DNA from 2 places in the Virgibacillus sp. M23 genome. Region 2 is predicted to be linked to the other one. Evidence: a T-box and tRNA genes for the amino acid it is inferred to sense, from the RefSeq annotation. Region 2 holds a T-box; the other holds one or more tRNA genes.

Region 1 (16,054 bases), on a different contig from region 2:
AATTTAATTTAAATGATCTAAGTGTCCCGCTTGGTATCAAAATAAATGACCCTGTTCGTATGTACCTTAAAGAAATAGGTCGAGTTGATTTATTATCTGCAGCAGAAGAAATCGATCTTGCTACTCGTATTGAGAAAGGTGATGAGGAGGCTAAGCGAAGACTTGCTGAAGCAAACCTTCGACTAGTCGTAAGTATTGCGAAACGGTATGTAGGAAGAGGAATGCTATTTCTCGATCTAATCCAAGAAGGTAACATGGGATTAATTAAAGCAGTCGAAAAATTTGATTACCGAAAAGGTTTTAAATTTAGTACGTATGCTACTTGGTGGATTCGTCAAGCAATAACTCGTGCAATTGCGGATCAAGCAAGAACAATTCGAATACCAGTTCATATGGTAGAGACAATTAATAAATTGATTCGCGTACAAAGACAATTGCTTCAAGATTTAGGTAGAGAGCCCACACCAGAAGAAATTGGAGAAGAAATGGAGCTTTCTCCTGACAAGGTACGTGATATATTAAAAATCGCGCAAGAGCCTGTTTCGTTGGAAACACCTATAGGTGAAGAAGATGATTCCCATTTAGGGGATTTCATTGAAGACCAAGAGGCTGTCTCTCCTTCAGATCATGCTGCATATGAACTTTTAAAGGAACAATTAGAGGATGTTTTAGATACACTGACAGATCGTGAAGAAAATGTGCTACGTTTGCGCTTCGGTCTAGATGATGGGCGAACAAGAACCTTAGAAGAAGTTGGAAAAGTGTTTGGTGTGACACGGGAAAGAATTCGTCAAATAGAAGCTAAGGCACTTCGTAAGTTAAGACATCCGAGTAGAAGCAAACGATTAAAGGACTTTCTTGATTAATAAATGTTTTGTCATTGGACAACAATGTTGTCCAATGACTTTTCCTATTCAAGTACTACAAGACTAATATAGTGATGTCGATATCGGAGTGACCGATTTTGGAAGAACGAAAACAAATTATTATGGATGAAATTCATTATTGGAAGCAGCATAAAATGCTGCCAGTCGTTTATTGCGACTTTCTGTTAGCACTATATTCAAATGGTGACGAGCAAATAGAGCCTTCAGTTATAGGCCAAAATCGATTTATCGATACCATTCAAACATTACTTCTGTCGATGATGATACCGTTTTCATTGCTTGTTATTTATTTTACGCAATTTCAAATTATTTTGCAACTGAGTATGTTAATTCTTTTTTTGGGTTATTCTATTTGGATGTACGTTTACTTGAAACCTAAATGGACGTTAAAGTATCATTTAGCCTTAATGAATAGTCTCTTGATAGCATTATTTATATCTGTTTTAGTTAGTAAAGCTTACCTGCATGATTTCGGATTGATAATTATCGTTTTTATAAATTTCCTGTTTTGGGTTGTAATAGGTTTCTATAAAAAGATAAATTATTTACTTATTACTGGTATTTTAGCTCTAGTATTTACATGTATTTATATAGTTTTATAAAATTTTCACACCTAAACTCTTTAAAGAAATCGCTTTTTCAAGTAAAATAAATATAGTCTTTTACAGCGAATAAGAATTATGGGGATTACATAAGGAGGAAACGCAATGAAAAGAAACCCGGTTATCCCATATGCACTAATTGCTCTTGTCGGGATACTTGCCGTAATAGTTATTGCATTTATTGGATTAGATCAACGTAAAGACATTCAACAAGCCGAAGAAGGCGGCGGAGAACAAGCTGAAGAGGCACAAGAGGGCGAAACTACTGATGATCCTGAAGCTATTTTTGAAACAAACTGTGCTAGCTGTCACGGTGCCGATTTATCAGGTGGAATGGGGCCTGATCTGACTAAAGTTGGAAGTGAATTGTCACAAGAGGAAATACAAAATGTGATAAAAAATGGTCAGGGACAAATGCCTCCTGGAATGGCTACAGATGCTGAAGCAGAGGTTTTAGCAAAGTGGCTGGCTGAGAAAAAGTAATAGAAAAACAATGATATACGTAAAAAGCGAAGCTTTCTGCTGTTAAACAGAAAGCTTTTCTTTTTAACCGATAAAACGAATGAAAGTGGCGATACGATGACGCAGTTTAATATATCGAAACGATTAAAACGAGTAGCCTCGTTTCTTCCAAAGCGTGCATACTTTGCAGATATCGGTTCAGATCACGCTTATTTACCGTGCTTTGTATGTCAAAAAGATAAAACAGCCAAAGCAATAGCTGGCGAGGTAAACGAAGGCCCCTTTCAAAGTGCGAAAGATACGGTTAGACACTTTGAACTTGGTGATAGGGTGGATGTACGTCTAGGCAATGGCTTGGAAGTATTAGAAGCAAAAGAAGCAAAGCAGATTGTAATAGCTGGGATGGGTGGAACATTAATAACAACTATTTTAAATGAAGGAAAAGCAAAACTTGAATATACTGAGCAAATCATTGCACAACCAAATGTGGATGCACGCTCAGTTAGAGAATGGCTAATAAACAATGGTTATGGTATAGCCGATGAGGATTTAATCGAGGAAAATGATCATTTCTATGAAATTATATCTGCTACCCGATCATCGAATGATACTTCGATACATGATAAACTGGATACAAAGCAGCTTTTATTTGGACCAATTCTTTTGCAGAAGAAACCGGAAGCATTTTATCGAAAATGGAGGTTTGAGGCAAATAAGCTAGAACGGATTATTAAACAAATGAAGTTAGCTAAAGATAGTAATAATCGTAAAAAAATTAGTTTGTTTGAAAAAGAAAAAGACTGGATGGAGGAGGTCACTAATGAAACAACAGATCATGATGAATGATGTTTTTAAAATAATAGAAGATCTAGCACCTAAGTCTTTAGCTTATGAGTGGGATAATGTTGGCCTACAGATAGGATCTGCGAATAAACCAGTAAAAAAAATAATGATAACATTAGACGTGCTAGAGCGCGTTGTAGATGAAGCGATAGAAAAGGATGTCAATTTAATTATTGCGCATCATCCTTTATTATTTAAGCCGTTAAAACAAGTTAACTACGATTCCCCTTCTGGACGTATCTTACAAAAACTAATTAAATATGATATTACCGTTTACGCTGCACATACAAATTTAGACGTTGCCAGCGGTGGAGTTAATGATACGTTATGCAGTGTGCTTGATTTACAATCGCGTAGGGTACTACTTGATGAAAAAGCCAAAAAATTACTTAAACTCGCTATTTATGTACCCAATACACATGAAGAACAAGTTAGAGAAGCTATTTCAGAAGCTGGTGCTGGACATATCGGCGAGTATAGCCACTGTACATTTAAAACACAAGGACAAGGAACGTTCAAGCCTTTAGACGGAACAAATCCATTCATTGGTACAAAAGGGAAACTAGAATATGTTGACGAAGTAAAACTAGAAACGATTGTTCCAGAAGGGATATTGTCAGCTGTTTTAAAAGAAATGGAAAAGGCACATCCTTATGAAGAAGTAGCCTATGATATTTTTCCATTAGAAAATGAGGGTGACAGGATTGGTATTGGTCGTATTGGGGAATTAGATCGTACGATGACGTTAGAGGAATTTTGTAAGATGATAAAAGTAAAATTAGAGGTATCTCAGCTCCGAGTAACTGGAGATTTATCAAAACCAGTAAAGACAGTGGCAGTGCTTGGAGGTAGTGGTGAAAAATACATTCATCAAGCCAAGAAAAAAGGAGCTGATGTTTATATCACTGGTGATATGACTTTTCATACTGCGCAGGATGCATGGCAAATGGGCTTAGCAGTGATTGATCCAGGACATTATATGGAAAAAGTCATGAAGCAATCTGTAAAAGCGTACCTAGAGGAAAAACTGCATGACGTTAATATTATTCTATCCAACACGAATACAGACCCATTTCAGTTTATCTAAATTTGGAATGGTTAAAGGAGTACGTTAGAAATGAGCAAACAATTTCAAGAATTTAAATTTAGTCCAATTATGGAACAGGTTATTAATAAATTAAAGTTTAAAGTCCCTACGGAAATTCAACAACAGGTTATTCCTAAAGTGCTTCAAGGAAATAGTGTGGTTGGACAATCGCGTACTGGCTCAGGAAAGTCGCACGCTTTTTTACTTCCATTACTAAATGGGTTGCAGGAAGAGAAAAAGGAGGTGCAGATGGTAATTACTGCGCCTACTAGAGAATTGGCTACACAGCTTTATGAAGAAGTAAGGAAGATAATTCATTATGCAGAGAAGGAAAATGTATGGACAGCTAAGCTGCTTGTAGGTGGTACGGATAAGCAAAAAATGATGGAAAAATTGAAAGAACCACCTCATATTGTAGTCGGGACACCTGGCCGAATTCTTGATCTGGTAAAAGAAGAGGCTCTTTCCATCTATTCAGCAACATCCTTTGTTATTGATGAAGCAGATCTGATGCTTGATTTAGGATTTATTCATGAAGTAGACCAGCTATTAATCCGATGCCATCCAAGGATCCAGTTACTGGTCTTTTCTGCGACTATTCCTCAACGATTACAGCATTTTTTCAAAAAGTATTTGGATAATCCAGTGTATGTGAAAATTGAGGATGATTTTTCCCCAGAAACCATGGAGCATCGATTAATTTATTTGAAGCATCGGGACGAAGCATCGATTATCCATGAAATTTCTAAAACCATCCATCCGTATTTGGCAATTATATTTACGAATGGAAAAGAAAAAGCAAATGACTTAGCTGCGGCACTACAAGAAAAAGGCTTGGCTGTCGGGCTTATTCATGGTGGTCTACCTCCAAGGGAGAGAAAGCGTGTATTAAAGGAAATTCAAAATCTAAGATATCAGTATATTGTCGCTACGGATCTGGCTTCAAGAGGGATTGACATAAAAGGAGTTAGTCATGTTATCAATGCACAGCTACCTAAAGAAGAAGAATTTTATGTTCATCGGGTTGGAAGAACAGCAAGAGCAGGATTGGAAGGAACTGCAATCAGTATTTATACAGAAGAAGATCTCAAACTTATCGATAAATTAGAACAGAAGGGCCTACCCTTTACGTACATGGATGTTCGAGATGGTGAATGGCATGAAGCGAAGTCTTGGAATCAACGTTCGTTACGAACCAAAAGTTCAACGGAAGTAGATAAGCAAGCATGGAGAAGAGTTAAAAAGTCGAAGAAAGTCAAACCGGGCTATAAGAAAAAAATGAAAAAGCAACAAGAAACCATTAAAAAACAATTGACTAAGAAGAAATATAAAAAGTAGGATTTTGTAAAGAGGTGTAAGGGATGTTGAAAATAGGATCACACGTATCGATGAGTGGTAAGAAAATGTTATTAGGCTCTTCTGAAGAAGCTGCCTCCTATGGTGCTAATACGTTTATGATTTATACCGGTGCTCCTCAAAATACGCGAAGGAAACCAATTGAGGAATTAAATATTGCTGCGGGTAAAGACCATATGGATCATCATGGTATGAAAGATATTGTAGTACATGCTCCATACATCATCAATATTGGAAATTCTGTCAAGAATGAAACGTTTGATTTAGGCGTGAATTTCCTTAGGAATGAAATGGAGCGAACAGAAGCGTTAGGAGCCAAACAGATAGTATTACATCCAGGTGCACATGTTGGTGCAGGTGCAGAGGTGGGAATTAAACAAATCATTAAAGGGTTGAACGAAGTACTTAACAACAATCAAGAGGTACAAATAGCTTTGGAAACTATGGCAGGAAAAGGTTCGGAAGTTGGGAGAACATTTGATGAATTAGCCAAAATAATTGATGGTGTTACCCATAATGAGAAGCTTTCAATATGCATGGATACATGTCATATTCATGATGGTGGTTACGATGTTGTTCATGATTTTGATGGTGTTCTAAACGAGTTTGATAAGATTATTGGAATTGACCGAATAAAGGTAGTACATGTAAATGACAGTAAAAATCCAGTAGGAGCTCATAAAGACCGTCATGAAAACATTGGCTTCGGACATATCGGTTTCGATGCATTGTTGCATGTCATTAAACACCCCCAATTAGAACAATTACCAAAAATTTTAGAGACTCCATATGTGGGTGAAGATAAAAAGAATAAGAAAGCACCATACAAATTTGAAATTGACATGATAAGAGCGGGTAAATTTGATGAAGGATTAAAAGACAAGCTCCTCCAATCTTGAAGTTGTTGTTATAAATGAAGCCATTAGCGTGTTTGCAGAAAAAGTAAAAGAGTAAGGAATAGTACGAAAGTATTATTCCTTACTCAAATAAATGACCGAGCCCGTAAGATTTAATTAATTCATTAAATAACTTTTGGGCTTTTTTTGCAGTTGCTTGATCCGTAATAAGAGCTAGATCTCGAAGCATCTTTTCTCTTCCATGTGAAGAAAATGGATCTACATTATTTTTCTTCAAATACGTAATAATTTGCTGAGCTTCATTATTTGATAATGAAAAACCATATTGATTACTATAATGAAGTAATTCCGGAGCTGTTAATTGTGCTAACTTCCTACGAATCATTTCTTTTATAAAATTGGACATTTTAAAAATACTCCCCTTTTTATATACTCTTTTACTGTATGCGCAAAAATAAAAAAATCAACTTGTCTCCCATAAATTCTCCCTTCCATTAAATAACACCATTAATTTATGTGAAATTCCATATCCTAAAGATGCACCTCATTATTTAGAAAAAGGAGGTCTCGGACTATGGATCAGTATCCAAATAATGGAATGAAGGATGTAGAAAGAGCTCCGAATTATGGTGAGCAGAGAAAAAATGAAGATTTCGTTGGAATTGAACCTGACAGTTCTAGAGACGAAGAATTTGCTGCAGAAATGACTGCAGATGATTACGATCCAGATGTTACAGATAATGATACGGATATAAATTCAACATTCGGTTGGGTTGGGATCGCATTATCCGTTATTTCGTTCTTTATTTGGCCGGTAATTTTTGGCGCTGCCGGTATCATTCTCGGGTTCATGTCGAGAAGTCGTGGAGCGGATACATTAGGGAATATTGCCATTGCAGGTGGGGCAATCTCTATCTTAATTACCCTTTTTGTATTACCGTTTGTGTAGACAAAGGGCTATCTCAGCCCTTTCAGGCTGTCGAGAAAGTATCTCGGCAGCCCATCTTTATTTAGAATATAGCTCTTCTTATCCGCTGTATGTATTTTATAGTAGGAGATTGGAGTAAATTGTTCGAAACGCAAGCAAGGGTGAGTTATTGTCGCTTATTCAGAAAAACGTACTAGTTGCATTCGTAATATTGACAGGAAAGACTTGCAAAAAAGCACAGGAGATTCTCTAGAAGAGAAAAGCGTTATTTCGGCTCCTTGACTTTTATTATGTTTTAATCGTAAATGGGAAAGTAATAAAAATTCCCAATTTCAAGTTGATATGGATCTGTCTTTGGATTAATAACTTGAAAATCAATTAAAACTTTTTCAATATTCAACCTATTTAACTGATGTTTATTTATTTCTTCAACTATACTTAGAACAGTATCCCCTGTTTGGACTTTTATCGGTGTGACATGGTAATCTGTATGTAACACTTCAGATTCTTTTTCTTGGAACGGTGTTGTCTGTACATTTGAAATATCCTTATAAACGCTTGAAAGAAACAAGAAAATAATAAACCAAATGGCTGCTTTTTTTAGGAAATTCATCAGATCTACTCCTTATTATGAAACAAATCATTGCTGTTTTACGTATATACGTACTATAGGAGAGAGGGGGAGTTTTTTTGAGTGTTTTTGATTTGGAATGGATTGGAATCATTATTACTGGTTTTGCTACCTTGTTTTTAATTGGCGAAGTGCTTGTTAATATGCGTGGAATTTTTGCGTTATTAGGTATAGGTTTTATTACGGTATATTTTGGTGCCTATGTTGAAACAGGCTCGTTCATTATTATGCTTATTATTTATTTTGTAGGATTATTACTTATCATTATTGATGGAAAATTATTAAATGATGGAACACTTGCTACGATTGGATTAGCTTGTATGTTAACAGCAGTAGCGTTGCCTGCGCCTAATTTAGCTTCTGGTTTATATGCTGTGCTTGGTGTACTGCTAGGTGGCGGAGCTTCATTCTTTTTCTTAAAGGTATTTAAAAGAAGAGATATGTGGAATAAATTAACCTTAACAGATCAACTTACGAAGGAAGCAGGCTATAATTCCATGAATCAAAGCTATGAACAACTTTTAAATAAAGTGGGAGTAACACTAAACGATTTACGACCGGTAGGAACGATTCGCATTGAACAAAAGGACTATAGTGCTGTGTCAAATGGTCAGTGGATTAGTAAAGATACAAAAGTAAAAGTAGTTCAAGTCGACGGAACGAAAATTTTAGTTGAAATAATAAATGGTTAGTTGCTGAACGTGAAGATAATCGACAAGATTTTAGATAATCTTAGAAAGATTATCTTTTTTATTTGTGCGCCAGGCATGGCGACTATCTAGGTGGTGAAAGTCCGCTGTGAGGGTACACATCAACCAACCACTAGAGAACCGCAAAGGTGTTTATCGTGAGGTGAAGGCTGAAGGAAGCGTGTATCAAAATCTTGGCTCGACGAACAGAAATCTGATACCAAGGCTCTGTAGACGGACAAGGCTCCCAAACAAGCCAAAGTCCAAAAGATGTGCGTGATGAGCCGCGTCGAGCTCCAGCGCCCAGAAACGAGGCGAATTCACGAATCGCCCTAAGCTAAGTCATCATCGACTCGCAAGCTCACCGTGATTTCTTTATCTCCATTAACTCGCTCCAGTCGCTACGTTTCTAATCGGGCGCTAGCGCTTGTGTTCTTTTTGTTTATTTGTTCATCGCATGGAAAGCATGAAGTAGTAAATACTAAAAAGATCTATTAAATGTAGCTGAATGTAAATTTAATGTTAAATATACCTTTTAAACCTTTACAAAAAGTTTATATATAATTAATATTGGTATGGTGTGACAAGATTCAACATGAATGGAAGGGTAGGTATAAATTTTGGAAATTGATGTTCAAAAACTGATATTTGAATTTATCGGCGGACTGGGTATTTTCCTTCTTGGTATAAAGTTTATGGGAGAAGGGTTACAAAAGTCAGCAGGGGATCGTCTTAGAGATATACTGGATCGCTTTACAAGTAACCCATTTATGGGGGTATTAGCTGGTATTATCGTTACGGTTTTAATTCAAAGTAGCTCTGGTACTACTGTCTTAACAGTCGGTCTAGTAAACGCAGGCTTTATGACGTTAAGACAAGCAATTGGTGTAATTATGGGTGCTAATATAGGTACAACAGTTACTGCATTTATAATAGGTATTGATATTGGTGCTTATGCGCTACCGATCATTGCTGTAGGGTGTTTTCTATTATTTTTCTTTAAAAGTCAGAAAGTTAATGCAGTTGGACAAGCAATCTTTGGATTTGGTGCATTATTCTTTGGATTAGAATTAATGAGTAGTGGTATGAAGCCATTGCGTACACTAGAAGCATTTCATGAATTAACCGTTAATATGAGTGAAAACCCAGTTCTTGGTGTAGTTATCGGTACTGTCTTTACCGTTGTTGTACAGAGTTCAAGTGCCACAATAGGTATTTTACAAGGTCTATTTGCTGAAGGAGCAATAGAACTAAAGGCAGCCATACCCGTTCTTTTTGGAGATAACTTAGGAACGACAATAACTGCAGTGCTAGCATCTCTAGGTGCAACTGTTGCTGCAAAACGAGCAGCGTATACTCATGTAATCTTTAATTTAGTTGGAGCTACCATCTTTTTACTCCTACTTGGAGTTTTTACGCAAATTGTTACGTTTTTACAAGGACAGTTTAACTTGAACCCGGAGATGACAATTGCGTTTGCTCATGGGACCTTTAATATTACAAATACGATCATTCAATTTCCATTTATAGGCGCTTTAGCTTGGTTAGTTACTAGGATTATTCCAGGTGAAGATACAATTGTAGAGTATAAACCACAACACTTAGATCCGATATTTATTCAGCAATCATCGACCTTGGCATTAGATCAGGCGAAAGCAGAAGTGATTCGCATGGGTGAATATGCTTATAAAGGCTTAGAAGAAACAAATAAATATTTAAATACACAACTTTCTAAGCATTCCGAAATGGCTATGCAAATAGAAGGGGCTTTAAATAATCTGGACCGAAAAATAACAGATTATCTTGTAGAACTATCGGCAGAATCACTTACGGAAATAGAAAGTGCGAAACATTCCGCACTCCTTGACTCCGTTCGAGATATCGAAAGAATAGGCGATCATTTTGAAAATATTGTCGAATTAATTGATTATAAAATGTCTAATAAAGTTCAATTAACCAATCATGCTCAGGAAGATCTAAATGAAATGTTTGAATTAACAACGTCAACAGTAAAACAAGCCGTTGAATCTCTCCAAAGTATGGACAGAGAAGAGGCACTAGCTGTGATTCAAAAAGAAGATAAAATTGATAAAATGGAAAGGAATTTCCGAAAGAAACATATCATTCGTATGAATGAAGGTAAATGTACTGGATCAGCTGGAATTGTTTTTGTTGATATCATTAGCAATTTAGAGCGAATTGGAGACCATGCGGTTAACATTGCTGAAGAAGTATTAGGTGAATAATAATAACGTATGTTTAGTTTAACAACTGTCGGAAATGCTTTCTGACAGTTGTTTTTTATACTAAGTAGAAGTTAGCTATCTCAAATTCAAATGAACTGCAAGAGCTACGTCATTGTCGTTTGCGGAAAAGAAAATCTGTGTGAACAAGCATTATTCAACCGGAACTTGAAGAAAGCCGTTCACTTATCCATGGTGAGTTAAGTGAAGGGGAGTTATTTCGTGAAGTTCTGTTAGGAAAATTCTGTAGAAAAACGGGTGACTTCCGGCCCCTGTAGTATGGTTTTCAAGAGGTGACTCAGCGTTACGTCTGCTCACACAAACACAGGAGTTACTTTACAAGTTATAAGGTAGTATTTACTAATTAATAAAGGAATTAAAATTAAAATTTTCTAACTTTAAATTTTGTATTGAAAAACCTTTGATAAGATGCTATAGTAAATATTGTCGTTTTAACAGCGATACATACATAAGAAATTGCGATTATGATTTTTTGAAAAAAATATTGACAGATGTTGTTGAACATGGTAAATTATATCTTGTCGCTATAATTCGTTGAAGGTAGTCACGATAACATTCCACAGTAGCTCAGTGGTAGAGCTATCGGCTGTTAACCGATCGGTCGTAGGTTCGAATCCTACCTGTGGAGCCAATTTGGCGGTGTAGCTCAGCTGGCGAGAGCGTACGGTTCATACCCGTGAGGTCGGGGGTTCGATCCCCTCCGCCGCCACCATAATATAACAATTAATCTGAAATCTGAAGCATGGCGGTCGTGGCGAAGTGGTTAACGCACCGGATTGTGGCTCCGGCATTCGTGGGTTCGATCCCCACCGGTCGCCCCATAAACAATTTTAAAATGAGAAGGACCCTTAGCTCAGTTGGTCAGAGCTATCGGCTCATAACCGATCGGTCGCAGGTTCGAGTCCTGCAGGGTCCACCATAAAATTATTTGGAGGTATACCCAAGTCTGGCTGAAGGGAGCGGTCTTGAAAACCGCCAGGGGTGTAACAGCCCGCGGGGGTTCGAATCCCTCTACCTCCTCCATACATATTTAGAGTAGATTTAGGCTCGGTAGCTCAGTCGGTAGAGCAAGGGACTGAAAATCCCTGTGTCGGCGGTTCGATTCCGTCCCGAGCCACCATTCAAACAAGCGGTGGCTTGTTTTTTTATTTTCTCAAGAAAATAACGCTTTTTATAATTTGGTAAAAAAATGCATGCATATAATTTGCATCAGTATAGTAGCTTTGATAATCTTGCTTTAAAAGGGTGAATATTCGATCCTTTTTAATAAAATAATTTTATTAGGAGGAAGTTATAATGGCAAAATTTGAATTACCTGAACTACCTTATGCTTACGATGCACTAGAACCTACTATTGATAAAGAAACCATGAACATTCACCATACAAAGCATCATAATACGTATGTAACGAAACTAAACGGTGCTTTAGAAGGACATGCTGATCTTCAGAATAAATCTGTTGAAGAGCTAATAAGTAATCTAGATGCTATTCCGGAAAGCGCGCGGACTGCCGTACGTAATAATGGTGGCGGCCATGCAAACCATAGTCTGTTCTGGAAAGTATTATCACCTAATGGTGGTGGCGAACCAACTGGTGAGCTTGCTGATAAAATTAATGAAAAGTTTGGCAGCTTTGATAAATTCAAAGAAGAATTTGCTAATGCTGCAGCAGGACGCTTCGGATCAGGTTGGGCATGGTTAGTTTTAAATAATGAAGAATTAGAAATAATGAGTACACCTAATCAAGACTCGCCGATAATGGAAGGGAAAAAACCTTTATTAGGTCTTGATGTTTGGGAGCACGCTTACTATCTTAAATATCAAAATAAACGCCCAGATTACATTTCAGCTTTCTGGAATGTTATTAATTGGGATCAAGTAACGAAAAACTATAATGAAGCGAAATAACAAAAATAATTCAATAGAAAAGGCATGTGGGGGATTCGATTCCTTCATATGCCTTTTTTTATCTATAATTGTCAAGAAATGATGAATGTAAGCTTATGAATAGATTGTTATATCCTTATCTTTAATTAAGGCTTCTTTGCATATCTGTTACTCATTTGTTCAAACTATTAATGACTTGAAAAGGAGTATGGAATATGCGAAAAAGCCTATCACTTTATCAGGGGAAATTAGACATTGATAAGGATTTATTGTTTTTACTTGTTATTGGTGGACTATATTCTTTAGGGATATTTTTATCCAATACATTTGTAAATATATACTTGTGGAAGCAATCAGGGGATTATATAACCATTGCTGTATATAATTTAGCCATTTATATTTTTCAACCATTGACGTTTATTGTGGCTGGAAAATTAGCTAAGAAAGTGGATCGAGTTATTGTATTACGTTTAGGGGTAATTTTTTTATCTCTCTTTTTTTTGAGTGTATTAATTATTGCTGAAAAAGCATCGTACTATAATTTTATGCTAGGTAGTCTTCTTGGTATTGGTTATGGTTTCTATTGGCTAGCATTTAATGTACTTACATTTGAGATTACTGAGCCAGAGACTAGGGACTTTTTTAATGGATTTTTAGGAGTGCTTCAATCCTTTGGTGGAATGATTGGACCGTTATTAGCTGGGACTATTATTGCTAATTTGGAAGCAAATATCGGATATACAACAATTTTTACGATTTCTTTTATTTTGTTCATTTGCGCAGTTATCTGTAGTTTCTTTTTGGCAAGGAGAAAGGCAGAAGGAAGCTTTTATTTTCGACGGGTATTAGCTGAACGATCACATAACAAAAATTGGAATCGTATATTGAATGCACATATTTTTCAAGGATTAAGAGAAGGGATATTTGCCTTTGTTATCTCCATATGGGTGTTTTTGATTACACAAAGTGAATTTTCATTAGGGATGTTCAATCTAGTGTTCTCTGGCTTATCCTTTGTTTTTTATTTTATTGGGACGAAAGTTATCAAGCCTTCCATGAGAAAAAAAGCTATCCTTATCGGGAGTCTTATCCTGTATTTCTCTATTACAATTATTATTTTTGAGATTAGCTATGCACAGCTAATTATATATGCAATTTGCATTGGGATCGCTTACCCAATCATTACCATACCATATGTCTCTTTAACCTATGATGTAATAGGAAAAGCATGGAAGGCAAAAGAGTTACGTGTGGAGTATATCGTTGTCAGAGAAATGTTTGTCAATATCGGAAGAATTACTTCCATTTCTGTTTTTTTAATTGCTGTTTCTATTTTTCCAGCTGAAAAGGCAATCCCATATATATTAGCCGTTTTTGGTGCTGGGCATATTTTTATCTATTTATCCGTCAAGAACATCTACTTAGGAAGTAAGCCAAAAAAAGAAGTATTAATTAAAGAGCAATTAACAGACGAAAAAAATAGATAAATGGATGAAAATAAAGAGGGATAAATGATATAATGAATAAGGTTTAAAATAAATCTAATTTCGTATGGGGGAGAGATAATGGGGAATAAGAAAAAAAAGAAAAAAACGCAACTTCCCTTCCGAATTAACATATTGTTTTTTGTTGTGTTTCTAATGTTTACAGTGCTTATTTTACAATTAGGAGTTGTACAGATTTTAAACGGTGAAGCTTTTCAGGAAGAAATTGATCGAACGGTAAAGGATACAACAAAGATACCCGTTCCCAGAGGTAAAATATATGATAGTAACCATAATGTTATTGTAGACAATAAACCATTGTATTCGATCACGTATACACCTGCAAAAGGAACGCAGGCAGAAGATCGATTAGAAGTTGCTGAAAAATTGTCGAAGTATATTTCCATGGATGATGAAAAAAAATACCTTGATAAATTAACAGAGCGCAATAAAAAAGAGTATTGGTACTTAAAAAATAAGGAAGAAGCTGACAATCGCTTATCTGAAAAAGAAGCAGCAGATTTAGATAATGCTGAACAGTATAATACGATTCTAGATCGAATTACAAAAGATGAAATCTCCGGTTTTTCGAAACAGGAGCTTGAAGTAATTGCAATTAAAAAAGAATTAGATAAAGCATATTCGCTTACGCCGCAAATAGTTAAAAATGACGATGTCACCGCAGAGGAATATGCTAAAGTTTCTGAGCACTTGGATGTTCTACCTGGAGTTAATGCAACGACTGACTGGAATAGGGACTATCCTTTCGGTGAGACGATCAACAGCTTACTAGGTACTATTACAACACAAGAGCAAGGGATCTTGGCAGAAAAAGAGCAATATTACCTAACAAGAGGTTACAGTCGTAATGATCGGGTTGGAAAGAGTGGACTGGAGGAATATTATGAGGACGTATTACGAGGAACAAAGGAGCAAATTCAGTACACGACTACTAAAACAGGTAAAGTTGTTGGAACGGAAACGGTCGTTGAGGGTAGCCGAGGTAAGGATTTAGTTCTATCTATCGATATGGAATTCCAGGAAGAAGTGGATAAAATAGTACGAGAGGAATTAAAAGCAGCCGTTCAGAGCCATCCCTATGACAATAAATATTTAAAGGATGCACTTGCCGTTGTTATGAATCCACAAACAGGTGAATTATTAGCGGTTAGTGGACAAACCAGAGATGGAAATGAATACAGTAACGCTGCATACAAGACGTTGTATGATGCGCATCGCCCTGGTTCCATTGTAAAGGGTGCAACTGTACTTGCAGGCTTAGAATCAGGCGTGATCTCACCTGGACAAAGATTTAATGACAGTCCGATAAAAATTTCAGGTACCCCGAAAAAAGGTTCCCACAGCAACTATATTGGGGTAGTCGATGATCAGGATGCGTTGAAACGCTCGTCCAACGTCTACATGTTTTATATCGCATTAAAAATGGGGGGAGAGAATCGCTATCCCTTCCCAAATGGAAGTAAAGCGTCGTTTAATACGGAAGCTTGGCAGAAAATGCGTAACTATTTCCAGCAATTTGGTTTAGGCGTGAAGACTGGTATTGATTTTCCTTATGAAAGTGTTGGCTTTGAAGGGGATTCGATGAATCGAGCAGGACTTTTAATGGACTTTGCTATTGGACAGTATGATACGTATACCACGATGCAATTAGCTCAATATGTGTCGACGATTGCCAATGATGGCTATCGAGTTCGTCCGCATTTTCTAAAGGAAATTCGTGAACCAAGTAAATCAGGTAAGGATCTTGGATCCATCTATCGTAGTGAGAACACGGATATCTTGAACCGTGTTCAAATGGATCAATCCTATATAGATCGTGTGCAGGAAGGTTTTCGGAGAGTGTTCCAGGAGCCAGGAGGAACTGGTTATGGGTACTACCATAGTAAAGATTATAACGCTGTAGGGAAGACTGGTACGGCGCAAAATGAAGTGTATAAAGATGGCAAAAAGTTAGCGGAGACAGAAAATCTATCTCTTGTCGGTTATGCACCATATGACGAGCCAGAGATGGCATTTGCGATTATAGCACCAGATACAGGCAAGGGTACCTCCTATA
Region 2 (16,054 bases):
GAGATAATGAAGGGTAGTATTGATATTTTATTTTTATCTCTATTAAATAAAAGGGACATGTATGGTTATGAAATAGTAAAAACATTAAAAGAAAATAGTAATGAACTATACAACATGAGTGAAGGGACGTTATATCCCGCTTTGAAGCGATTAGAAAACAAAGAATGGCTACAATCTTATTGGGGCAGTTCAGAGAATGGCGGGAGAAGGAAGTACTATAGGATCACACAAGATGGGAAGAAAGAGTTAGATAAGAAATTAAAGGAATGGAATCAAATAAGTAATTTAATTAAAGTATGTTCGGAGGGTATCGCATGGATAAAAAAATCGAAAATTATATTGATAAAGTTGTGAATCAATTACATTGTGACGAGGAAGAAAAGAGAGAAATAATTGATGAAATGAGAGATCATTTACATTTATTAAAAAATGAATATATAGATCAAGGTTTTACTAAGGAAGAATCAACAAAAAAGGCGTTAGAGAGTTTTGGAGAACAGAAACAATTAACGAAAGGTTTACAGGAGTCACTGTTTCCATTCTATAAAGTAACTAAGATAGGAACATGGATTTTATTTGGTCTTTACTCATTTATTATTCTATTTAAGTTACTCTTTCAACGTATCATTTTCCGAATCAACGATTACTACGTAACTGGAGATACATTTAACAGATATGTTTTTACTCCAATGAATTCAGAAGGCTATGTTGAATTTATAAAGGTCAATTCGAATTTCATTCCGTTTAAAAATACCATCGAATACATATCTGGAGCTGACCGTTTTAATATGGACATCATCATCAATAACACATTAGGGAACATTTTAATTTTTCTGCCACTGGGAATTTTTCTTCCTTTATTAATTAAAAAATACAGTAGATTTACTAGGGTAATTGTTGCTTCAACCGTTATTAGTTTTTCAATTGAAACTTTGCAGCTGGCTTTAAAAATTGGGCAATTCGATATTGATGATGTCATTTTGAATACAATTGGCAGTATCATTGGTTTTCTGATTTTAAAGATAGCCAAAAGTGTCATCACTTTTCCAAAGGGAAGTTTCGTTCGAAGAACAACAAATTGATTCGCTTAACATTCCATACAAAGTGCAATAGATTTTTTAAAAGGTTTGTAGAAATATCGAGAATTAGGGGAATAGTGATTATGAAAATTTTATTGAAAGTAGGATTAACAGTTGTATTATGCTGTTATTTGTTCATTCTTTCAAAACTAATTCTATTCAAACACCTTGCCATTCCAGACATTATGAGCCATTTTACATTTAATTTTGATGGCTATTACTGGAATAACCACAATTTTATTCCGTTTAAGACGATTACGTATTATTTGTTCTTGGCGAATGATATAAACATCAACATACGGGTTGAAAATCTAACTGGAAATATTATTGGGTTTATGCCATTCGGATTTATTCTTCCACTGTTATCAAGCAAGTTCCATAGGTTTAAAAAGATTACAATTGCAGCTCTTTCTTTAAGTTTAACATTCGAACTAATTCAACTTATTTTCGGCTTTGGTAGTTTTGATGTTGATGATATTATTTTGAATACACTCGGAGGAATATTAGGGTATCTACCCATTAGCATATACACTAACCGCAGGCAGGGACAACAAAAGAATGTAATGGATTAAATGAAGAAATTTATGGTAAGTTGCACGGCTTATGGGAAACCCAACCGTGCTTGTTGAAGTGTATGTAATACTTAGGTGTAGAGTGGTACAGCATGTACATCGGTTGATTTCACAGCTTACAGGCAAATTATTAGTGAAATGAGGCAAGCATTTTGAAAATGGACGTTCATCAATTAGCAGAGTATCTCGCAGACAATCCTTTTCAAGTAGAAGGAATATATCGTTATGCTAAAAACCCAGGTGTACCTGACGCTGATTATACAGACTCTTTTCCTGGATTTGTCTTTCCACTTGCAGGGAGGACACAATTTCAATTTAATGGTACACCTTATATCCTTTCCCCAGGGAAAATTATCCATGGGGGTGCAAAAATGGAACTGGCTCAAAAAATGTTTGGTGACACAAACTGGGAATATATTCTAGTTCTATATCGGATAGGTAACTCAAAACTAGAAGACACTAGCTTTTCTCAACAGCATTTTGAATTATCAACAGGGCAATCCCCTCGACTTGTCGAATTACTTATGCGCCTGTGGCAAGTATATAATCAGCGTGGAGGAATTTCAATGTTTCAGACCGAAATGCTGTTTCGCGAAGCACTGAATGAAGTCTTATTATCTGTTATTAATAGGCAAAATAGCTGTGAATCACATACTTTATTCGAACGGGTATCTAATTATATTCATGAAAACTATTATCAAAGCCTTACAATAGCATCGCTTGAAGAACAATATAACGTTAATCGAAATCGACTTTCTTACGTATTTAGAAGACATGCAGGGATGGGACCGGCAGAATATCTATTAAACTATCGAATAAAGATGGCACAAAAAATGTTATTTACAAGAAATGTGTCTATACAACAAATTGCACAAGCTGTTGGAATCACTGACCCCTTCTATTTTAGTAGAGTGTTCAAGAAGCAAGTTGGCATTTCTCCTACTAAATATCGCGAGAAGTTCATCAATAATCCATGCTAATTTCAACAAGCATCCATTCTTAACTGAAAATGAATGTACTATACTAATGGAAAGCCACAGGCAACATGGTATAGGGGGAAATTAATATGCAAAAAATGAAAGGACTTCTGTTCTTAATAATATTAGTAGGCATACTAGCTGGTTGTAATAAAACGCCTACTGAAAATAATAATGGATCAGTCTCAGAAGTTGAATCTGAAACAGAAGTTAATATAGATGAAACGGAATGGCCGAGAACGTTTAAGGATGCATCTGGTAAAGAAATTATTATGGAGAAGAAACCTGAAAAATTGGCCACGCTATGGTATTTTTATCCTGAAATATTAGTTGCACTAGGTGAACCACCTACTGCTTCTACAGAAAAAGAATATCTATCTTCTCTATCTTATTTAAAAGGAAAGCTGGATTCAACTGAAGAATTAGGAGATAAACTGTCCCCTAATATTGAAAAGATTCTATCTACTGAGCCTGATTATATTATAGCCACAGAACATCATAAAGAGATACATGACTCTTTAGAAAAAATTGCGCCTGTCATTACACTAAACTCCAATGACATCTATGAAGATTGGCAATACGGTCTTCGTACAGTAGCCGAGATTATTGGAAAGGAAGACGAAGCGGAAAAAGTAATCGATCATATGATGAAAGCGATTGAAATGGGTCGTGAAGCATTAAAGGCAATTGAAGGAGAGTCAGTAGCATTTATAGTATCTTGGGATGGAAAAACGTTTAATGTTCTAGGTGAAGAAAATCCTGTCTATACACTAGCGTTTGATAAAAGTAGGGGGCTGGGGCTTACACCAGATAAGACATTTAAAGGTACTAATAATGAGTTTATTACATTTGAAGGAATTTCAACGATTCAAGCAGATCATATTTTCCTTATAGGCGACATTACAAAAGAGGATAAATTGATGAATGAATTAGAACAAAGTAATGTATGGAACAACCTGAATGCTGTGAAGAAAAGCAATGTCTATTTAATGGATACTTCCGCTATTACTGGTGGTCCATTGGCTATCGAATATGCGTTACAAAATATAATAAATTCTTTACGTTAGTTCTAAAAGGTGGAGATAAAAGTTATTGAAATCACTCAGTTGTAACAACCGAACGACAAGGTTTGGCCTGAGCATCTTCTTTTTAAACGTAAAGAGCTTTACTAATGCATACTATTTTTTTACTCATTACTGTAACGGTATAGTGGAAGTCAAAATAAGGAGGGATTATTATCCATTACCAACCTATAAAACTAAAGGACGAGTTATCTAAAATTAACGATTATTGGTCCCCACAAGTTATTGGTGAAATGAATGACGATCAAATTGAGCTTGTTAAAATTGATGGAGATTTTATATGGCACGAGCATCCTGATACAGATAAGCTATTTATCGTGCTTGAAGGGGAGATGTTCATCGATTTTCGTGATGGGCAAGTAAAAATTTCTAAAGGCGAGATGTGTATTGTCCCAGGAGGCGTCGAGCATAAGCCTTTCGCCGAAAAGGAATCACACATCATGCTGGTGGAGCCTAAAAGGAAAATAGACTGATAAAGCATCTAATGTCTGTTGGCAGTTAAAATAAGCGTCGAGTACTTACGTAATTCAGAATTGCGTGAGCACTTGACGCTTTTTAATAAAAAACCCTTTGTTTCGCTAAATGATGGCATACTTAAATTACTCCAATAAGAGCTTGATTACCCAGAGTACGCTTATTCCAATCTCCTAAACGCTTCTTTCTACTATTATGTAAAAAAGCAGCGGTGACGAAATAATAGGTACTCAACTCAATTATGATGCAATATAATATCCATTCTAATCCGGGGCTGGATCCAAGTGATCCAGTTTCTTTTCATAGACTAGGAAATGATGAAATTTGGCCTATATAATTATGGGCGTATTGGGCCGCGTCCAGCTCCAGCACCCAGAAACGAGGCGACTTCACGACCCCCTACGAAAAGTCATCATCGGCTCACAAGCACACCGTAATTTCGTTGTCTCCGTTGACTCGCTCTGTTTCTAATCGGGTGCTTACTTTTGTTATTCCCTAATACCCCCTCAATCCTTATCAATAGTGTTTTGGGCAGTATCCACCCATTCCAATTGCAGTCCTCACTATATCAATCTGCACGATTTTTTCAATTTATACGCAGTGTAATTCCCAACTGTAACATCATCCTAAAACTTCTACATTTAACATAATAATCTTTCTTCTTTCGTTTTCTAAGTGAAAACTTAGTACACTGACTTTAGGTTAACAATAGGGGGAATCTCTGATTAAGGAGAGATGTAGGACGATTTAGTCTGGGAAGGATCTTTTATAGTTTCCTATATCGAGACATCATTTTAATCGTAAAAGTATAATTGTCGTAAAAGTACATTGACGATCATAGTAATATGATGTATATTATAATTATAAGGAAGTGGGGCGATGATCAACGATACAACTGCCAATACACTGAAGTTAGAAGTATTGTAGGTATGGTATAGGAGGTGTGAATATGGTAAATAAGAAAGTTTCCTCGGATCTACTAAGAGGACATACCGATACAATAATTTTGAACCTGTTGATGACTGGAGATAAATATGGGTATAAAATAACCAAATTAATAGTAGAGAACTCAGCTGGGGAATATGAATTAAAAGAGGCTACCATGTATTCAAGTCTGAAAAGGCTTGAAAAAGATGGCCATATCGTGTCCTACTGGGGAGATGAGACCTCTGGTGGAAGAAGGAAATATTATAAAATTACAGAAAAAGGGAAAGACACGTATATCGAAAATATAAGGAACTGGGAGAACACTAAACGAATATTAGATCAATTATTAGAGAAGGGTGGATATGGAAATGAATGAAAAGTTAAGTAAATATCTGGATAATGAGTTTTCACCTTATGTGGAGACAAACTCAGTTAAGGAATTAAAAGAAGAATTAATGAATAATTTGCAAGAGAAATTAAATGATTTAAGAGAACAGGGACATGATGATGAAACTGCTTTTAGCATGACGATAAAATCTATTGGGGATATATCCGAAATGTTGGATTCTAATGCAGAAAAGCAAACTATGCTCCAGCAGCAGGAAAAGGAAATGGATTTCACTAAAATGGATCTTCGTGAAGCTGATTTTAAAGGGGTAAGTTTAAAAAAAGCAGAGTTTAGCAAAAGCGATCTAAGAGATGCCGATTTTACTGAAGCCAATTTATCTTATAGCTCATTTATCGTTTGTGATTTAAGGAATGTAATATTCGATGGTGCAAATCTTACAGGAGCTAAATTATCAAAGTCGGATTTATCCAAGACAAGTTTTAAACATGCCAAGTTGAATAATACAGATTTAAGCTATTCTGATTTATCGGGTGTTCCATTCGAAAATCAAATTTTCAATGGTACAAATTTTTATAGTTCGGGATTAAAGGGTACGAATTTTAAAAATGCTGTATTTAAAAATGCTTCGTTCAAGTATGCATACGCTTGTAACAAAGCGAATTTTGATGGTGCAACAATGGATAAGGTAACATATGCAGTACTGAAGAAGAATAAAGCAGATTTGACCAATGTTACAGTAATTTAAACTAAATAAAGCATTATTAGTTGGAACGGAGTTCATTAGACCTCGTTCCTTTTCTAATGGTTGGGGATCATAAAGTGGTTACCTTATTGTTATAAACTTATCGTTGGTCTTTCATCTAGTTTTTTCTGTTAAAAAGTTGGTATAGTCTAAAGAAGAAAGAGGGAGGAAAAAGAAGAGAGTGAGCAATAGTACTTATTTAGATTCAATCCTAAAATCAATATCAATCCAAGTTGAATTTAATTGAAATGAGAAGTGTAAGGATAGATCTAGATCATAAGTAATTTTAAAATATGATAAAATAAAAAAACATAACGAAGATTGTTAAATAGTGATAACCAGATACTTCAGTAATAGGATTTAATATGTGACGGGGGTTAAATAATGGAAGCCATTGAATTAGTAGAGTTGAACAAAGTAAACCAAATTCAATAGGTTACAAAAACAAAAATGAATGGCTTTCGGGAAAGTTTTAGGTAGATTAATTTAAGAAGAGCATCTTTTTTGATAAATTAAATATAGTCACGAGGAAGAATAATGAGAAGAAAGGTAGTATTTCAATGAAACGCAAATTCTTATTAGGCATGTTAACAGTAGTTTTAGTAATATTGACTGCTTGTGGAACCTCATCTGACGAGTCTACATTGGACAATCAGTCACCAAATAAAAACTCTAGTCAAAATACAAATGACGATTCTGCAAGTGCAGCTTCGACAGATAATGACACAAATACCAACAATACGAACACAGATACTGGAAGTAATGGTACCGATGAAAAGGGAGATACAACAAACAATGTACCAGCAAAAGATACAGCTAGTTTGAAGGATCAGTACCTTAAGAAATTAAATGATACGAAGAATGAAGTGGAGGAGATGCGAAAAAATCCGATAGACGATACAACATATGCGTTGAAAAAAGTTGAAGGAGATGCATACGATATTTGGGATGAATTGTTAAATGAAATTTATGGAGCCCTAAAGGAGCAACTACCTAAAGAAGAGATGGATCAACTAAGGAAGGAACAGCGTGAATGGATAGCGTACCGAGATCATACTGCAAAAGAGGCATCGCTAAAATATAAAGGTGGCACGATGGAACAGTTAGAATATGTAACGGTCCAGAACAATCTTACCGAAGAAAAGTGTTTTGAATTAGTTGAAGACTATATGAAATAACCCTTCATTATTACCGTGAAGGGGAATACGTTGAAAATTATGATAATTTAAAAAATATTGTTTATTATAAAATAAATAGTTAATACTATTTATACAGAACATTAAAATGATTGAAAGAATAAAATAATATACCATAGAAAGGTTCTCAAAAATATGTAATGTGTCTGTTAAAATATTACGGTATTATGATGAAATTGACTTATTAAAGCCTTCGTAAATAGATGTTGAAACGAATTATCGTTATTATGATTATGACAAAATTGAAGCAATTAAAATAATCTTGTTTTTAAAGCGTCTACATATTGATCGACTGTCAGTAAATGTCCTCAAAAAAAGTTATATGGAGCAATTGAAAAGAAGTTTGCCGGTTGTTGTTATGCTAACCTAGTAGTAATTTGCTAGAAGGAGGATAATTATGATAAAAAAGGCGATTCAACTGACATTGTTCGTCCATGATTTAAAAGAAGCGAAAGATTTTTACGTGAACAAGTTAGGATTTGTAGTACGGGAAGAAGAGGAGTTCGAACCAGGGTGGCGTTATCTTGCTGTTTCCCCTGAGAATGGTAACGAAACCATGATTGAACTAGCTGAAGCTAAAACTCCTAAACAAGAACAATTGATAGGCAAACAAGGCGGCGATACGGTCATGCTAATGTTTGAATCCGATCATATTGAAAGAGATGTTAGTGATTTGCAGGAGCGAGGAGTAGTTTTTCAAGGAGAGATACAAGGGGTACCAGGAGGTAAAGGGGTAGTATTTAAAGATTTATATGGGAATAATCTTGATTTATTCGAACCTAGAAAAGAATAACAAATAGACCTTTACCTTTAGTGAAAATTTGAGCTCCCCTTAATTGTTACTAAAAAACAACGAATATATCCTTGTTTACTTAGTTCAGATTAGAGACGCAAAGCCCTCTCAGCGAAAAACGAAACTAGTTAATCCTGGGGGGCTTTTTCTAATTAGACGGCGTGATTTTTTGCTGAAGAATCTTTATGTAAAGCTACTATTAAAATCATGATAATGATACAAGCTGTACCAACCCATTGGTAAATGCCAAAGGGTTGTTTTAACCAGAAAACAGTTGTTAAAACAGCTGCTAGGGGTTCAATACTACCTATAAGACTCGTTTCTTTAGGTGACAGGCTCTGTAAACTTTCTATATAAAACCAAAATGCAATCATCGTTCCGAAAATGATAACGAAGACTATATATAAATATGCTTCTAGCGTTAAGCTGCTATTGTTAAGTTCCCAAGGTGGGTGGATAAAGCTTAATGCAGTACCTCCGATAATCATTGCCCAGCCAACAATGACAAGCGAATCGTATTGCTTTAGCAAAGGAATGGCATACAACGTATAAAATGCTAAAGCTATCCCAGATAAAACACCCCAAACGATTGCTAGTAAAGGTACAGATAGTTGTGAGAATGAGCCATTGGTTAATAAGAAGAAGCATCCAACGAAAGCTAGCAAAATAGTTAACACATCTTTTTTTGTTAGAACAGATTGTCTGCTTAAAATGAGATAAAGAATAATCATTACTGGTGCTAAATATTGTAATAGTGTTGCTACCGCAGCATTGCCATGTTCAATCGAAGCCATATATGTGTACTGAACAGCAAGCATACCAAGTAACCCGAAAATAAGTAAATGAATAGCGATCCTTCTGTTTTTCCAAACAGCAATTATTTGGGAACGGTCTTTTTCAAAAAATTGAACTGCTAATAGTAATAAACCAGCCAGTAGTAACCTGGTCGCAACAAGCCAATCTACATCAATAGAGAATTCTTGAAATAGCTTTTTTGCAACTGTGCCACCAATCCCCCAAAATGCTGCTCCCGTTATTACAAGAAACATTCCTTTCCCTCTATTCATGATGAATTCTCCACCTTTATGATAAAAATAGTGTTATCATATGGATAATAATAAGAGGAGAATTCTTGGAATAATACGTAAATCGAATCAAAAAGTATAATTATATTGAGGTTTTGCTATGCAAATAAAAAATTTTATCGTTGACCAAAATTTAAAAGAATTAACGGAACATCGCACGGTTGTATTACCGCTTGCATGTTACGAAACGATGATTACTAAAAACATACATGGCTTTATACCACTGCACTGGCATGATGAAATTCAATTTGTTCTCATTATAAAAGGAGAAGCAATCTTCCAAGTTAATGAAGAAAAAATAACTGTTCGAGAGGGCGAGGGACTGTTTATAAATAGTGGGTGTTTGCACATGGCAACAGATGAAAATGATTCGGGCTGTATTTATATTTGTTTAAATGTATCTCCACATTTTATTTTATCTCAAGAGCTTTATACAACCCATGTAAGTCCGTATACGCAAGCCACTAATTTGCCTTACCTTCACTTGGATACAGAGGAAGTTTGGGAGAAAAATATTTTAGCTGCTATTGTAAACATCAATCAACTGATACAACAAAATCCCTCATGTTATGAAATCGATATTAGCATGCAGCTAACGATAATTTGGAAAAATTTAATCATAAATGGTTTTGATTTAGAGTACGAACAGGTAGAAAAGCTAAAGAGTCATCGAATGAAGCAAATGTTAAATTGGATACACACACATTATGCGGAAAAAATTCTTTTAGACGATATTGCACGTGCTGGTCAATTGAGTCGATCCGAATGTTGTAGATATTTCAAACGAATTTTAAAGAAAACACCATTGAATTATGTAACCGATTATCGAATTCAAAAAAGCTTAATTTTACTACAACAAATAGAATCCAATGTCACGGATGTTGCCTATGAAGTAGGCTTTAATAGCACAAGCTATTTCATTGCTCAGTTTCGCAGATCGATGAACATGACACCATTAGCATATAAAAAATATAAAAATAGCTATTAATGACCGCGAGTGTTGAAGAACATTGATATCTTGTGTGAACGGCACTATATACCTTTTAGCAAAAATGATTGATTATCATCTTAATCTAGTATCTGAAAATGTTAATACGTGGAGGTATTTGTTATGAAAATAGCAGCAATTTATGATATTCACGGTAATAACGTTGCATTAGAAGCTGTCTTAACTGAAGTGGCAAATGAAAAGGCTGAAAAAGTTATAGTTGGTGGGGACTTAGTCTGGGGACCGCAGCCTAGAGAAGTCATGGAAACTTTAATGAGATATAAGGATACATTTTTATTTATAATGGGTAATGCAGATAGAGAGGTAGCGCATCGATATAGCATAGAAGATGGCTGTCAGGATTTTGTAGCAGAAATAAATTACTGGTGTGCAGATCAATTAACAAGGGAGCACTTGAGTTTTTTGAAAGAATTGCCTGAGAGACAACGGATGGCTATTAACGGGTTAGGCGATGTATTGTTTGTACACGGTTCTCCAAGGAATGACGAAGAAGCAATAAGAGCTGATACCGATGAACGAGAAATTAATGAGATGGTAAAGGATACTGAAGCGAATATTATAGTATGCGGCCATACGCATATTCAGTTTGACAGATTAGTAGCTGGTAGGCGAATAGTCAATGCTGGTAGTGTTGGTCTACAGAGTAAAGCTAAGGGGGCTTGTTGGCTATTTATTCATGATGATGAAATAGAACATAAGGAAACGCAGTATGACATAGAAAAAGCTGTGAAGGAAATACTCCAAGGTACCTGTCCATATAAAGAAGATTTTGCTGAACATATACGAAACCCTCCAAATATTGGTCCATAATTCAATAAGTTATTACTTTTAATTCATCTAAAATACTCAAGATGTAACTTCTCCTTATTAAAATTACAGAGGCAGAAGAGAAAAAATTCTTAACACCACTATAGAAAATGGGGAGTTTAGAAGAGATGATTAAAAAATTATTAACCTAAAGATAATCCAGTTAAAATATTTTGAATTTATGGTAAAATGTATATTTTTATTTCAAAAAGGAGCAATAATTGATATGGCAAAAACTTCAGGCTGTTTTACCATCGTTTTTAATAAAAAGGGTTACATATTGTTAGTGAAGAGAAAGGATTATCCTGTCTGGGATTTACCTGGGGGAATGTTAGAAAAAGATGAACACTTAGAGAATTGTGCTATACGAGAAGCTAAAGAGGAAACGGGGTATATCATTTCGATTAAACGAAAAATAGGAGAATATTATCAACCTCAATTTGATGATTTACAACACATATTTTTAGGGGAATTGCTAGGTGGTACGCTAATTAAAAATGGTCCTGAAACAGATAAAGTGGATTGGTTTCATCCAAAAAAATTACCTATGTTTATGATTCCCAATAGAAGAAAGCAAATTAAAAATTTTCTTAGACATAAAAATACAGTAATAAAAGATTCAATAACCGTTTCTCGATTTAAAATTTCACTATTTAAAGTGTTTTTTAAGGTGTTTGGTTAAGTTTCTGCAATTCTTAAATAAGCATGTGGATGAACGTATTAATTTTACTATTAAAATAAATTGTTTTTATTGTAAGATGCTGAAGGATGTATAAAATATATTTTATTAAAAGAGTAATTGAAGTTTACATGCTAAATATGAGATTTGCATATATACAGTGGCCGTGAAATGCTGTTGGGTGGAATATTGAGGAGAGGTTAAATTGTACCGTTGATCAAAGTAGAAATATAATTTCCTATTGTGTTTATGAATATGAAATGTAATAATAAGTTAAATATAAAAGCAATGATGAGAAGAGTAAATCATTTTTATTCCGTTACAGAGAGCTTCGTTGGCTGAAAAGAAGCATGGAATTATTTGATTGAATATGGTCTCTGAGCTGCATAGTTGAACGTTCTATTGAGCGTTAGGCTATGACGAGATTTGGCACTCGTTATAAATGTCAGGGTATAAGAACTTTATCGTTCCGTACTTATTGAGGCTAATCATGTGAGTGGTTAGCAAATTAAGGTGGTAACACGAGAATAATCTCGTCCTTAGACAGTTGTTTTGTCTTTGGACGAGGTTTTTTATTTTCAAGAGATGAAAATAGTAAGGGAGGAAATAAGATGAATGTATTTATCGGAGGAGCATGGCCTTATGCCAATGGTTCACTACATTTAGGCCACATATCTAGTTTATTATCAGGTGACGTTTTAGCCCGGTATTATAGAATGAAAGGAGAAAATGTTCTTTATGTATCAGGAAGTGATTGCAATGGAACTCCAATTACGATTAGAGCAAAGCAAGAAGATGTAACACCTAAGGAGATTGCTGATAGGTATCATAAAGAGTTTTGTGCGTGTTTTGAAAAGTTGGGTTTTACTTATGATTGCTATACAAGGACAGATAGTGCCCATCATCATAGAATTGTGCAAAATATATTTTTGCAGCTATTTGATAATGGAAAAATCTATAAAAAGGAAATTGAACAGGCGTATTGCAATAGGTGTGAACAATTTTTACCCGACCGGTTTGTCGAAGGAACTTGTCCATAATGTGGACAGGATGCTCGTGGTGACCAATGTGACCACTGCTCAAAAATATTAGAACCACTAGACCTTATAAATAAGAAATGTAAGATTTGTGGTGATTCTCCAACTACGAAACAGACAGAACATTTCTATTTTAAGTTAAGTGCATTCCAAAAAGAACTACAGCAGTACGTAACTAATGCTAAAGTGAAGAACTTATGGAGAGAAAATGCGATTCAATTATCGGAAAGATATTTAATGGAAGGATTGCCCGATCGAGGAGTTTCAAGAGATTTACCAATAGGTGTTCCAGTTCCAGTAAAGGGATATGAGGAGAAGAAGATTTATGTATGGATCGAAGCTGTTTCCGGATATTATGCAGCCAGTAAAAAAAGTTTATAAAATTTTATGTTGTATTTAACTTTAATTCGATTTATTCGATTAATTTTATCAATACAAATATTCTGAATAATGATTTATGATATAAGTAGTAGGAGAAAGGAGGGTTACATATGAAAAAAATAGCTGAATTTGTACTAGAAGGCGATGCGAAAAATGGTTCTTGCTAACTATTTTGGCAGAGAAAATGGGCACACCAAATTTATGTGGTGTGCTCATTTTATAAGGAGGACAAATGAGTTGAAGAATATATATCCAATGATCAAATCTAGTGTAGGTGTTTTTAAAGAAAAAAATACTAAAAGAATTCACTTTGTTTTTTATTCTACTTCTTGTCATAAAGTTTTTGAAATCGAGAATGAATGTATTTTGAAATCTATATTATTAATGGATGGGACTAAGCCACTTTTGGATATTTTTTTAAAGATTAATCTCAATTTTCAGCAATTTACATATAAAGAATTAGAGGAGTGTACAGAACTGTTATTAAAAGAAGGAATTATCGAAAATACCAATGATCCAATAAGAGAACAGTTTACTACTGAAGAATTAGAAAGATATTCAAGGCAAGTGGACTTATGGAGTGATTACTGTGATTTAAGTTCTCCTTGGGAATTACAAAAGAATATAAAGGAATCTACTGTAGCAATTATTGGAATTGGAGGCATAGGTAGTTGGATGGCTACTTCACTAGTAATGGCCGGAATTGGAAATATTAAATTAGTAGACTATGATCGAGTAGAGCGACATAATATAACAAGACAATTACTTTACACTACTGAAGATATAGGTAGAGAAAAAATAAAAGTTATGGAGATGAAGTTAAGAAGTATTAATCCAAACGTAAACATATTCCCTGCTCATATGGAGATAGATGAAGGTACAGATTTGTCCCATATAGTAGAAAGTTGTGATTTGGTAATTAATTGTGCAGACAATCCAGATATTAATACTACAGCTCAATGGGTATCAAAGGTGTGTTTAAAGTATAAAGTACCCCATATAGTTGGGGGCGGTTATATAGGCCATTTGGGATTAATTGGTCCCACAATTATTCCAGGAAGAACTAAATGTTGGGATTGTTACCAAATTAATTATAAAAAAAGGAGGAAAGAAGGTAAATTATTAACTAATTTATTTCCAGATAGAAAGAGACATACTGGTGCAACAGCGTCCATTTCTTCTATAGTAGCCAATTTTCAAGTTTGGGATGCAATACGTCTTCTAGGAAGAATTGGGGATCCAAATATTATAAATAAAACTGGAGAAATAGATTTAAATAATTTATCCATACGTTGGAATAACTTAAGTGAAGATGATCTATGTGAGGTTTGTTCAGAGTACTATATATAAAAAATGGGAGGAAATTAAAATGGCAGATGGTATTATGGATTTTGATATTGTAGAAAGTAATCCAACGATCTATCAAATTTTGAGAGACTATCCTTTTGAGTTTTTGTATGACTTTCTTAAAAAAGGAATGAGTTACGAGAAAAATACGAAAATGGCAGAAAGATGGAGAAAATACAATAAAGAAATGGTAGAAATAATGAGAGTATTAAAAAGGGACTCAACAGATTGTGAAATAGAAGAATTTTCTAACCGTTGGACAGATTATTTGTTCTACCGAAATTTAGATATAAATCTTATTTCAATGTATGCTACACAACAAGACTTCCTTGAAAAACATGTTAGGTTTAAAGGCCTGCATAATTTAGATCATAGCTTAAAAAAAGGGAACCCTCCTGTATTAGTATCTTTGCATATGAATGCTTACCAAGCGATCGTTCCGTTACTTGCAGCCAAAGGTTATAGATTAAGTTATTTTATGGATAAACAAACTTTGAATGTATGGAATAGGATAGGTGAATCCTTTTTAGGTGAAGTAATGAATAAACTATCACCAATTGGATTACCACAAAACTCAGCAATTAAACAAGCTCTAAGAAATTTAAAAGAAGGTAAACCTTTGCTTATGTTTCCCGATTTCACTCTAGGAGATATGCCAAATGTTGAGACTAAATTCTTAGGATATGATGTTTTTGTACCCGTTGGACCAGCAAAGATTGCTACTTTACTTGAAAGTCCTATTATTCCAATCATATTAGAAAAAAGTAATAGATATCAATATACATTAAGAATTGAAGAACCACTTTTTGAACCAACAGATGTTAAAAATGTTGAGGAAATATCAATATCTATTTTTAAATGGATTGAGAAAGAAGTAAAACAGTGTCCGGAAAATTGGTGGTGTTGGTATATTTTCCGAGATAAGATACTTAAAACTAAGCAAGAGGTATGAGGCAAATAAAAGGGAAGTGACTATATGATAAAGGTTTTGAAAAACATAGAGTTTGTGAAATTATTAATTGGTAGACTTTTCTCCAATGCAGGTGACAGCTTATATGCCATAGCTTCTATGTGGTTAGTACAAGAACTAACTCACTCTACTTTTTATACTGGCTTAGTTGGTTTTTTAACATTATTTCCTCAAGCTTTAACTTTTTTGATAGGGCCCTTGGTTGACAAACTAAATTTAAAAAAAATCCTTGTTTATACTCAATTATTTCAATCTATATTAATTTCAATTATCCCTATTGCTTATTATGGAGATTTTTTGAGCGTTACTCTAGTGCTAATTATCATGCCAGTTGTTTCATTTACAAATCAATTTTTTTACCCTACACAAAATGTAGTTTTACCATATATGGTATCGAAAGATAACTTAGTACATGCTAATTCATTGTTCACTTTTACTTATCAGGGTACGGATCTTACCTTAAAAGCAGTAGGGGGGGTCCTTATTGGAATGTTTGGTGCTATTTCTATTTACATAATAGATTCAATTGCATTTTTAATTACCGCATT

What was found. The T-box of region 2 lies ahead of RVS70_RS04705 (methionine--tRNA ligase). A T-box ahead of a tRNA ligase gene usually reads a tRNA of that ligase, here a tRNA-Met.
Region 1: it encodes a tRNA-Met, which carries the amino acid that the T-box ahead of RVS70_RS04705 (methionine--tRNA ligase) is inferred to sense. The anticodon was not compared.

Annotation. Positions count from the first base shown of each region.
Region 1 covers NZ_JAWDHA010000001.1:156,323-172,376, forward strand. Annotated here, with positions in the region: gene rpoD (RNA polymerase sigma factor RpoD) at 1-866, shown strand, start outside; gene RVS70_RS00795 (hypothetical protein) at 965-1,489, shown strand; gene cccA (cytochrome c550) at 1,595-1,972, shown strand; gene RVS70_RS00805 (tRNA (adenine(22)-N(1))-methyltransferase) at 2,069-2,797, shown strand; gene RVS70_RS00810 (Nif3-like dinuclear metal center hexameric protein) at 2,772-3,881, shown strand; gene RVS70_RS00815 (DEAD/DEAH box helicase) at 3,912-5,219, shown strand; gene RVS70_RS00820 (deoxyribonuclease IV) at 5,243-6,136, shown strand; gene RVS70_RS00825 (DUF2624 domain-containing protein) at 6,216-6,500, opposite strand; gene RVS70_RS00830 (hypothetical protein) at 6,669-7,043, shown strand; gene RVS70_RS00835 (hypothetical protein) at 7,318-7,635, opposite strand; gene RVS70_RS00840 (NfeD family protein) at 7,713-8,345, shown strand; gene RVS70_RS00845 (Na/Pi cotransporter family protein) at 8,963-10,588, shown strand; tRNA gene RVS70_RS00850 (tRNA-Asn) at 11,163-11,237, shown strand; tRNA gene RVS70_RS00855 (tRNA-Met) at 11,242-11,318, shown strand; tRNA gene RVS70_RS00860 (tRNA-His) at 11,352-11,427, shown strand; tRNA gene RVS70_RS00865 (tRNA-Ile) at 11,449-11,525, shown strand; tRNA gene RVS70_RS00870 (tRNA-Ser) at 11,537-11,629, shown strand; tRNA gene RVS70_RS00875 (tRNA-Phe) at 11,651-11,726, shown strand; gene RVS70_RS00880 (superoxide dismutase) at 11,903-12,514, shown strand; gene RVS70_RS00885 (MFS transporter) at 12,709-13,980, shown strand; gene RVS70_RS00890 (peptidoglycan D,D-transpeptidase FtsI family protein) at 14,059-16,054, shown strand, end outside.
Region 2 covers NZ_JAWDHA010000008.1:935-16,988, reverse strand. Annotated here, with positions in the region: gene RVS70_RS04780 (PadR family transcriptional regulator) at 1-354, shown strand, start outside; gene RVS70_RS04775 (VanZ family protein) at 315-1,082, shown strand; gene RVS70_RS04770 (VanZ family protein) at 1,163-1,651, shown strand; gene RVS70_RS04765 (helix-turn-helix transcriptional regulator) at 1,804-2,631, shown strand; gene RVS70_RS04760 (iron-siderophore ABC transporter substrate-binding protein) at 2,718-3,695, shown strand; gene RVS70_RS04755 (cupin domain-containing protein) at 3,866-4,183, shown strand; gene RVS70_RS04750 (PadR family transcriptional regulator) at 5,134-5,487, shown strand; gene RVS70_RS04745 (pentapeptide repeat-containing protein) at 5,480-6,205, shown strand; gene RVS70_RS04740 (lysozyme inhibitor LprI family protein) at 6,763-7,380, shown strand; gene RVS70_RS04735 (MerR family DNA-binding transcriptional regulator) at 7,514-7,597, shown strand; gene RVS70_RS04730 (VOC family protein) at 7,796-8,191, shown strand; gene RVS70_RS04725 (DMT family transporter) at 8,344-9,258, opposite strand; gene RVS70_RS04720 (AraC family transcriptional regulator) at 9,377-10,264, shown strand; gene RVS70_RS04715 (metallophosphoesterase family protein) at 10,388-11,095, shown strand; gene RVS70_RS04710 (NUDIX hydrolase) at 11,319-11,774, shown strand; T-box leader at 12,051-12,315, shown strand; partial or broken gene RVS70_RS04705 (methionine--tRNA ligase) at 12,299-13,177, shown strand; gene RVS70_RS04700 (HesA/MoeB/ThiF family protein) at 13,427-14,539, shown strand; gene RVS70_RS04695 (lysophospholipid acyltransferase family protein) at 14,559-15,488, shown strand; gene RVS70_RS04690 (MFS transporter) at 15,513-16,054, shown strand, end outside.